Linked DNA regions of Thermochromatium tepidum ATCC 43061. The protein of the gene in region 1 binds, or shares a complex with, the protein of each later gene. Links are inferred from orthologs where the notes say so. Each region holds a gene or a part of one and is shown in the gene's direction. Other genes may lie near its edges. The genes, in order: sdhA, E6P07_RS08660 and E6P07_RS08665.

Evidence for each region.
Region 2: the proteins of sdhA (region 1) and E6P07_RS08660 are in contact, whole or in part, in a crystal structure (PDB 6C12), measured with the Escherichia coli proteins. The link is inferred for Thermochromatium tepidum ATCC 43061 from one-to-one orthologs.
Region 3: the proteins of sdhA (region 1) and E6P07_RS08665 are in contact, whole or in part, in a solved structure (PDB 1NEK), measured with the Escherichia coli proteins. The link is inferred for Thermochromatium tepidum ATCC 43061 from one-to-one orthologs.

The regions. Positions count from the first base shown.
Region 1 is NZ_CP039268.1:1,258,903-1,262,028, forward strand. Bases 1-2,895 are described here. They hold sdhA (succinate dehydrogenase flavoprotein subunit), read left to right. Parts: upstream 1-513; coding sequence 514-2,277; downstream 2,278-2,895. Other genes in these bases: sdhC (succinate dehydrogenase, cytochrome b556 subunit), read left to right, coding at 1-156; sdhD (succinate dehydrogenase, hydrophobic membrane anchor protein), read left to right, coding at 161-505; E6P07_RS05795 (bacteriohemerythrin), read right to left, coding at 2,535-2,895. Outside these bases: more of E6P07_RS05795, read right to left, coding at 2,896-2,957. UniProt on the Escherichia coli protein: Two distinct, membrane-bound, FAD-containing enzymes are responsible for the catalysis of fumarate and succinate interconversion; the fumarate reductase is used in anaerobic growth, and the succinate dehydrogenase is used in aerobic growth.
Region 2 is NZ_CP039268.1:1,902,698-1,905,774, reverse strand. The notes cover bases 1-2,846. They hold E6P07_RS08660 (FAD assembly factor SdhE), read left to right. Parts: upstream 1-1,196; coding sequence 1,197-1,496; downstream 1,497-2,846. Other genes in these bases: galE (UDP-glucose 4-epimerase GalE), read left to right, coding at 1,992-2,846; E6P07_RS08655 (protein YgfX), read left to right, coding at 1,501-1,956; E6P07_RS08665 (succinate dehydrogenase iron-sulfur subunit), read left to right, coding at 504-1,196; E6P07_RS08670 (ribonucleotide-diphosphate reductase subunit beta), read left to right, coding at 1-427. Also shown: more of galE, read left to right, coding at 2,847-3,011. UniProt on the Escherichia coli protein: An FAD assembly protein, which accelerates covalent attachment of the cofactor into other proteins.
Region 3 is NZ_CP039268.1:1,903,426-1,906,209, reverse strand. It holds E6P07_RS08665 (succinate dehydrogenase iron-sulfur subunit), read left to right. Parts: upstream 1-938; coding sequence 939-1,631; downstream 1,632-2,784. Other genes in the region: galE (UDP-glucose 4-epimerase GalE), read left to right, coding at 2,427-2,784; E6P07_RS08655 (protein YgfX), read left to right, coding at 1,936-2,391; E6P07_RS08660 (FAD assembly factor SdhE), read left to right, coding at 1,632-1,931; E6P07_RS08670 (ribonucleotide-diphosphate reductase subunit beta), read left to right, coding at 1-862. UniProt on the Escherichia coli protein: Two distinct, membrane-bound, FAD-containing enzymes are responsible for the catalysis of fumarate and succinate interconversion; the fumarate reductase is used in anaerobic growth, and the succinate dehydrogenase is used in aerobic growth.

The DNA.
Region 1 (3,126 bases):
TTCCATCATCTGATGGCCGGGATCCGTCATCTGTTCCTGGACTACGGCGTCGGCCTCGACCGTGCGCAGTCACGCCAGACTGCCCGCCTCACGCTCCAGGCCGCTCCCGTGCTGCTGGTGCTGTCCATCATCCTGTCGTTCCTGCTGGGAGACTGAACCCATGAGCCGTCAAGCCTCCGGACTCATGGCCTGGCTGTTGCAGCGCACCACGGCCATCTATCTGGCCTTTCTCACCGGTTATCTGCTGCTCAAGTTTATCTTCGACGCCCCCGCCGATCATGCCGAACTGGTGGCCTGGGTGGCGCATCCAGTGGTCGCCATGGCGTTGATGCTCGGTGTGCCCCTCGGGCTCATCCATGCCTGGGTCGGCATTCGCAATGTGCTGATCGATTATGTGCATCCCACCCGGCTGCGTCTGGGGCTCATGACGGGCTTCGTCTTTATCATCCTCGCCTCCGGACTTTGGTTCCTGAAGGCGATCATCACCGCCGGTCTTGGGCGGTAGGTCCTAGTATGAATTTTCCGACACGTCATTTCGATGCCCTCATCATCGGTGCCGGCGGGGCCGGATTGAATGCCGCGCTCCAGCTGGCCGGTGCGGATCTGCGCGTTGCCGTCGTCTCCAAGGTGTTCCCGACCCGTTCGCACACGGTCGCCGCCCAAGGCGGGGTGAATGCGGCCTTGGGCAATGTGCTGCCCGATTCCTGGCACTGGCATATGTTCGATACCGTCAAGGGCTCGGACTATCTGGGCGACCAGGATGCCATCGAGTTCATGTGCCGTGAGGCCATCCCTACAGTCTATGAGCTGGAACATGCCGGCGTGCCCTTCTCGCGGCTGGACAACGGCAAGATCTATCAACGCCCGTTCGGCGGTCAGAGCCAGAACTTCGGCGGCGAGCAGGCGGCGCGCACCTGCGCGGCGGCGGACCGCACTGGACATGCCATCCTGCATACCCTGTATCAGCAGAACATCCGCGCCTGCACCCACTTCTTCGATGAGTTCTTCGCCATCGATCTGGTACGCGACGCCGAGGGCAGCATCTGCGGCGCCCTGGTGCTGGAGATCGAGACCGGCGAGCTGCTCTTGATCGAGTCCAAGGCGACGCTGCTGGCCACCGGCGGCTGTGGTCAGGTCTTCCGCACCACCTCCAATGCCCATATCAATACCGGAGACGGCTGCGCCATGGCCCTGCGTGCCGGCATCCCGCTGATGGACATGGAGTTCTTCCAGTTCCATCCGACCGGTATCGCCGGCAAGGGGATGCTGATCACCGAGGGGGCGCGCGGCGAGGGCGGCTATCTGATCAACAAGCACGGCGAGCGCTTTATGGAACGCTATGCGCCGCACGCCAAGGATCTGGCGAGCCGCGACCTGGTCTCGCGCGCCATCGTCACCGAGGTCAAGGAGGGGCGCGGCTGCGGCGAGCATGGCGATCATGTGCTGCTCAAGCTCGATCATCTCGGCGAATCCGTCATTGCCAAGCGACTTCCGGGCATCCGCGAGCTGAGCCGGATCTTCGCCGGGGTCGATCCGGTCGTGGAGCCGATCCCGGTGTTCCCGACCGCGCACTATGTCATGGGCGGGATCCCGACCGATCGTTTCGGGCGTGTGGTCATGCCCGCGGGACAGGGCTCGGAAGAGGTGGTGCCCGGGCTCTATGCGGCGGGTGAGTGCGCCTGCGCCTCGGTCCATGGCGCCAATCGGCTTGGCGGCAACTCGCTGCTCGATATCCTGGTCTTTGGACGCGCGGCGGGCAGGGACATCATCGAGTTCATCCGCGACAACCCCTATCCGCGCCCCACGGATCCGGCGAGCCTGGAGCAGTCCAGGGCACGTCTGGCGCGTTGGGAGCAGCGGGGGAAGGGGAGGCGGGTGCAGGAGCTGCGCGCCGAATTCCGTAAATGCATGGAGGATCACGCCGGCGTCTTTCGCACCGAGGAGGTCATGACCGCGGGCGTCGCGCGTCTGCGTGAGCTGCGCGCCGAGCTGGCCGAGGTGCGTCTGACCGACCACTCCAGGGTCTTCAACACGGCGCGCATCGAGGCGCTGGAGCTGGAGAACATGGTCGACGTGGGCCTGGCGATCGCCGTCTCTGCCCTCCACCGCCGCGAGAGCCGCGGTGCACACTCAAGGCCCGATTACCCCAAACGCGATGATCAGACCTGGCTCAAGCACAGCCTCTATTACCGCGACGGTGAGCGCATGGACTACAAGCCGGTGCGCACCAAACCCCTGACCGTCGACGCCTTCCCGCCGAGGGAGCGGGTGTACTGACCGCGCTGGGCGACAAGCCCTGACATCCTGCTCGAACAGGAACGACGCTGGTGTCCTGCTTCAACTCCACTTCCGCACGGAGGGTGGCATGTCTTTACTGGGCCATCCCGCCGGCCAAATCTATCATGACCGCAATGTCTCGAACCGCCTGGTGCGGACCCGCGTGCCGGGTGATCTGGGAGGGGCTCGGTCAGGTATTCTGACCGAGCCCTATCCAGATTCTGTGTTTTTGTGTAATTTATGCCGGACACCTCTGGTCAGGCAGGCGTCGCGCCCGAACGCTCCGCCTTCACATGCAGTGAGTACAGCATATCCTCATCAGAGATATGCTCGATGAGCCAGTCTTGGGTAATGTCGAGCGCACGCTCGGCCAAATCCTGACTGGGGCCGAAGATCATGAGATCGTTCTCCAGTTCGTCGAGACAGCGGAAGAAGGCGGCGTGCTGGCGCAAATGGTCCTTAAGCCCGGGGTAATCGTGCTCGCGCATGAAGACCTCCTCGGTCTGGAAGTGTCGGTTGGCGTAGTCGCGCATAAAGGAGATCGCCTCGACCACAGCGGCGCGGCCTTCGCGATCGAGGATGCCCTCGTACAAACGGTGGGCGGCCTCAAAGAAGCGGCGGTGTTGTTCGTCGATCTCGGCGATGCCGATCGAGTAGACGTCGGACCAGTTTTTTAACATGTCAAACCCAGTCTGGATTGGTAGTGAAGGGCGGGCGCGCCTGGGGATGGCTTCCGTGCTGGAGGCAAGTCGGCGCCACGAGGCGTCGCTGTTGCCTGATCATAGCCTAATGCGCACTGTGATTCGCGTTGGATTTGCTTAGAGGCGTTCGCAGCGACAACTGACCATC
Region 2 (3,077 bases), 640 kb from region 1 along the record:
GGGCCGGCGCAACAAGATGACCGGCACCGCCGAGCAGTTCCAGTACATCCTGCGCGACGAGTCGATGCACATGAACTTTGGCATCGATGTGATCAATCAGATCAAGATCGAGAATCCGCACCTTTGGACGCCCGAGTTCCGGCAGGAATTGGTCGGCATGATCCGCGAGGCCGTGGCGCTAGAGGCGGCCTACGCCCAGGACACCATGCCGCGTGGGGTGCTCGGGCTCAATGCCCAGATGTTCGAGGAGTATCTTCGATTCATCGCCAATCGCCGCTGTATCCAGATCGGGCTCCCCGAGCAGTATCCGGGGGCGACCAACCCCTTCCCTTGGATGTCTGAGGTTTTGGATCTGAAGAAGGAAAAGAACTTCTTCGAGAGCAGGGTCACCGAGTATCAGACCGGTGGCACGCTGAGCTGGGACTGACTACTGATTAACCCGGCCCTTAATCAGCTCGGGTTAATACGGATGCGGCCCCCGCCCGCCCTTTCGAGTATCGACGATGAGAATCAGCGTCTATCGCTACAGTCCGGATGTCGACCAGCGCCCCCGGATGCAGGACTACGAGGTCAAGACCTTCCAGGGCATGATGTTGCGCGACGCCCTGCTGGAGGTAAAACGACAGGACGAGTCCTTCAGCTTCCGGCATTCCTGCGGTGAGGGGGTCTGTGGATCGGACGCGGTCAACGCCAATGGTCGCAACGTACTGGCCTGCATCACCCCGATCAGCGAACTCAAGACGCCGATCCGGATACGCCCCCTGCCGGGGCGCCCGGTCATTCGCGATCTGGTCGTCGACATGACCCAGTTCTATGAGCAATATCGTGCGGTCAAGCCCTATCTGGTGCGCAAGGATCCACTGCCCGAGCAGGAGATCTTGCAGACCCCAGCCGATCGCGACCGGCTCGATGGTCTCTATGAGTGCATCCTCTGTGGGAGCTGTTCCACCGCCTGTCCGTCCTTCTGGTGGAATCCAGACAAATTCCACGGGCCGGCGGCGTTGTTGCAGGCGTGGCGCTTCCTGGCCGACAGCCGGGATCAGGCGACCGAAGAGCGGCTCGATGCCCTGGAGGGGCCATACAAACTCTTCCGCTGTCATAGCATCATGAACTGCGTCGAGGTCTGCCCCAAGGGGCTCAACCCGACCCGCGCCATTGGACGCATCAAGGAACTGATGCTCGAAAAGGGGTTTTAGGTGTTTGCCCTCGCCCATTCAAGACAGTGTCCAACCGATGAACCGCCCGATCTTCAGCGTCTGCGCTGGCAGTGTCGGCGCGGGATGCTGGAGCTGGATCATCTGCTCGAGCGTTTCCTCGATCTCGGCTATGCCCAACTGTCCGCCGCCGAACGCCGGGACTTCGTCGCATTGCTCGGCCAGCCGGATCCTCAGCTAAGCGACTGGTTCATGGGGCGCTCCGAGCCGTCCGAGCCGCAGCTGCGTGCACTGGTGGCGCGGATCCTCACCGTTGCGAGCGCATCGCCGCGCCCCGGCTGACGGTATGGACAGCCATCGAGTCTATCCGCCGCTGATCCTGTTCCCGCGCGTTTCGCTACGGCTCCTCGTTTTAGCCCTGGCGACACCGGTTCTGTCTCTAGCGGTGATCGCGGCCTTATCGCTCGACTGGCGACTGGGCGGGCCGCTGGTCCTGGTTGTGTTGTTTGATGCTTGGCGCACGCTGTGGACCGAGGTACTCAGGCGTGCGCCCCATTCGATCCGAGGCGCAACCTGGCACCCGGATGGCTCCTGGACCCTGCAGCTCGTTTCCGGGCACGAGATTGAGGTGCGGCTCTCACCGGCGACCTTCGTGAGCCCCTGGGGCGTCTCATTGGTATTCGTGCTCGGACGTCTAAGGCGGGTTGTTTTGGTGCTCGGTCCGGATTCGCTCGACGCCGAGACCTTGCGCCGTCTGCGTTGGCGTCTGCGACTCGTGGGCGAGCCTGTCGAGACGGCCTGAAGACTGAATCAGCGAACCGCGGGAAAGCAACGACCATGCGAGTTCTGGTGACGGGTGGGGCGGGCTACATCGGCAGCCATATCTGTGTGGAGCTGCTCCAGGCGGGAGTCCATGTGGTCGCGCTCGACAATCTCTGCAACAGCCAGGAGGAATCACTGCGCCGAGTCGGCGCGATTACAGGACGGGCGCTGGGCTTCTTCGAGGCCGATCTGCGCGATCGTGAGACGCTCGACGAGATCTTCAGCCAGGGCCGGTTCGATGCCGTGATCCATTGCGCCGGACTCAAGGCGGTGAGTGAGTCGGTCGCGCATCCACTGGAGTATTACGACAACAATGTCCAGGGTACGCTGACGCTCTGTCAGGCGATGGCTGCCGCCGGGGTGCGCGATCTCGTCTTCAGTTCCTCGGCGACCGTCTATGGCGAACCGGCGACCGTGCCGATTCGCGAGGATTTTCCCCTAGGTCCGACCCATCCCTATGGGCGCTCGAAGCTGTTCATCGAGGAGATCCTGCGCGATCTGTCTGTCTCTGATCCGCGCTGGAACATCGCGCGGCTGCGCTATTTCAATCCGGTCGGGGCGCACGAGAGCGGGCGCATCGGCGAGGATCCGAACGGGATCCCGAACAATCTCATGCCCTATATCGCTCAGGTGGCGGTCGGGCGGCTCCAGCGTCTGCGCGTCTTCGGCAGCGATTATCCGACGCCGGACGGGACCGGGGTGTACGATTACATCCATGTGGTGGACCTGGCGCGCGGTCATCTGGCGGCCCTGCACAAACTGCAAGAATCACCGGGCGTGGTCACTTACAATCTCGGGACCGGGCGCGGTTACAGTGTGCTGGAGGTGATCGCGGCCTTCGAGCGGGCAATCGGGCGTCCAATCCCCTATGACATCGTCGAGCGTCGGCCCGGTGACATCGCCTGCTGTTATGTCGATCCGTCGCTCGCGCGCGATGAGCTGGGCTGGAGCGCGGCATACGACCTAGAGCGGATGGTGGCCGACACCTGGCGTTGGCAGTCGCAGAATCCAGATGGATACGGAGCACGGCCTTGACACTGCCCCTTTCGTTTCTTCAACGCCCCAAGCAGCGGCGTCGTGGGTTTTTTGTTTTTTCGTGAG
Region 3 (2,784 bases), 640 kb from region 1 along the record:
GCTCTGGAAGGATCCACATGGGCTGACCGAGGACGAGCGCCTCATCGTCAAGCGCAACCTGGGCTTCTTCTCGACCGCCGACTCCCTGGTCGCCAACAACCTGGTGCTCGCGGTCTATCGCCACATCACCAACCCCGAGTGCCGCCAGTATCTGCTGCGTCAGGCATTCGAGGAGGCGCTACACACCCACGCCTATCAGTATGTGGTCGAGAGCCTGGGGCTCGACGAGGGCGAGATCTTCAATATGTACCGTGAGGTCCCCTCGGTGGCGCGCAAGGCCGAATGGGCGCTGCCCTTCACCCAGTCCCTGGCCGACCCCCATTTCAAGACCGGCACCCCGGAGAATGACCGGCGGCTCCTGCGCGAGCTGGTCGCCTTCTATGTCATCTTCGAGGGGATCTTCTTCTATGTCGGCTTCGTGCAGATCCTCAGCCTGGGCCGGCGCAACAAGATGACCGGCACCGCCGAGCAGTTCCAGTACATCCTGCGCGACGAGTCGATGCACATGAACTTTGGCATCGATGTGATCAATCAGATCAAGATCGAGAATCCGCACCTTTGGACGCCCGAGTTCCGGCAGGAATTGGTCGGCATGATCCGCGAGGCCGTGGCGCTAGAGGCGGCCTACGCCCAGGACACCATGCCGCGTGGGGTGCTCGGGCTCAATGCCCAGATGTTCGAGGAGTATCTTCGATTCATCGCCAATCGCCGCTGTATCCAGATCGGGCTCCCCGAGCAGTATCCGGGGGCGACCAACCCCTTCCCTTGGATGTCTGAGGTTTTGGATCTGAAGAAGGAAAAGAACTTCTTCGAGAGCAGGGTCACCGAGTATCAGACCGGTGGCACGCTGAGCTGGGACTGACTACTGATTAACCCGGCCCTTAATCAGCTCGGGTTAATACGGATGCGGCCCCCGCCCGCCCTTTCGAGTATCGACGATGAGAATCAGCGTCTATCGCTACAGTCCGGATGTCGACCAGCGCCCCCGGATGCAGGACTACGAGGTCAAGACCTTCCAGGGCATGATGTTGCGCGACGCCCTGCTGGAGGTAAAACGACAGGACGAGTCCTTCAGCTTCCGGCATTCCTGCGGTGAGGGGGTCTGTGGATCGGACGCGGTCAACGCCAATGGTCGCAACGTACTGGCCTGCATCACCCCGATCAGCGAACTCAAGACGCCGATCCGGATACGCCCCCTGCCGGGGCGCCCGGTCATTCGCGATCTGGTCGTCGACATGACCCAGTTCTATGAGCAATATCGTGCGGTCAAGCCCTATCTGGTGCGCAAGGATCCACTGCCCGAGCAGGAGATCTTGCAGACCCCAGCCGATCGCGACCGGCTCGATGGTCTCTATGAGTGCATCCTCTGTGGGAGCTGTTCCACCGCCTGTCCGTCCTTCTGGTGGAATCCAGACAAATTCCACGGGCCGGCGGCGTTGTTGCAGGCGTGGCGCTTCCTGGCCGACAGCCGGGATCAGGCGACCGAAGAGCGGCTCGATGCCCTGGAGGGGCCATACAAACTCTTCCGCTGTCATAGCATCATGAACTGCGTCGAGGTCTGCCCCAAGGGGCTCAACCCGACCCGCGCCATTGGACGCATCAAGGAACTGATGCTCGAAAAGGGGTTTTAGGTGTTTGCCCTCGCCCATTCAAGACAGTGTCCAACCGATGAACCGCCCGATCTTCAGCGTCTGCGCTGGCAGTGTCGGCGCGGGATGCTGGAGCTGGATCATCTGCTCGAGCGTTTCCTCGATCTCGGCTATGCCCAACTGTCCGCCGCCGAACGCCGGGACTTCGTCGCATTGCTCGGCCAGCCGGATCCTCAGCTAAGCGACTGGTTCATGGGGCGCTCCGAGCCGTCCGAGCCGCAGCTGCGTGCACTGGTGGCGCGGATCCTCACCGTTGCGAGCGCATCGCCGCGCCCCGGCTGACGGTATGGACAGCCATCGAGTCTATCCGCCGCTGATCCTGTTCCCGCGCGTTTCGCTACGGCTCCTCGTTTTAGCCCTGGCGACACCGGTTCTGTCTCTAGCGGTGATCGCGGCCTTATCGCTCGACTGGCGACTGGGCGGGCCGCTGGTCCTGGTTGTGTTGTTTGATGCTTGGCGCACGCTGTGGACCGAGGTACTCAGGCGTGCGCCCCATTCGATCCGAGGCGCAACCTGGCACCCGGATGGCTCCTGGACCCTGCAGCTCGTTTCCGGGCACGAGATTGAGGTGCGGCTCTCACCGGCGACCTTCGTGAGCCCCTGGGGCGTCTCATTGGTATTCGTGCTCGGACGTCTAAGGCGGGTTGTTTTGGTGCTCGGTCCGGATTCGCTCGACGCCGAGACCTTGCGCCGTCTGCGTTGGCGTCTGCGACTCGTGGGCGAGCCTGTCGAGACGGCCTGAAGACTGAATCAGCGAACCGCGGGAAAGCAACGACCATGCGAGTTCTGGTGACGGGTGGGGCGGGCTACATCGGCAGCCATATCTGTGTGGAGCTGCTCCAGGCGGGAGTCCATGTGGTCGCGCTCGACAATCTCTGCAACAGCCAGGAGGAATCACTGCGCCGAGTCGGCGCGATTACAGGACGGGCGCTGGGCTTCTTCGAGGCCGATCTGCGCGATCGTGAGACGCTCGACGAGATCTTCAGCCAGGGCCGGTTCGATGCCGTGATCCATTGCGCCGGACTCAAGGCGGTGAGTGAGTCGGTCGCGCATCCACTGGAGTATTACGACAACAATGTCCAGGGTACGCTGACGCTCTGTCAGGCGATGGCTGCCGCCGGGGTGCGCGATCTCG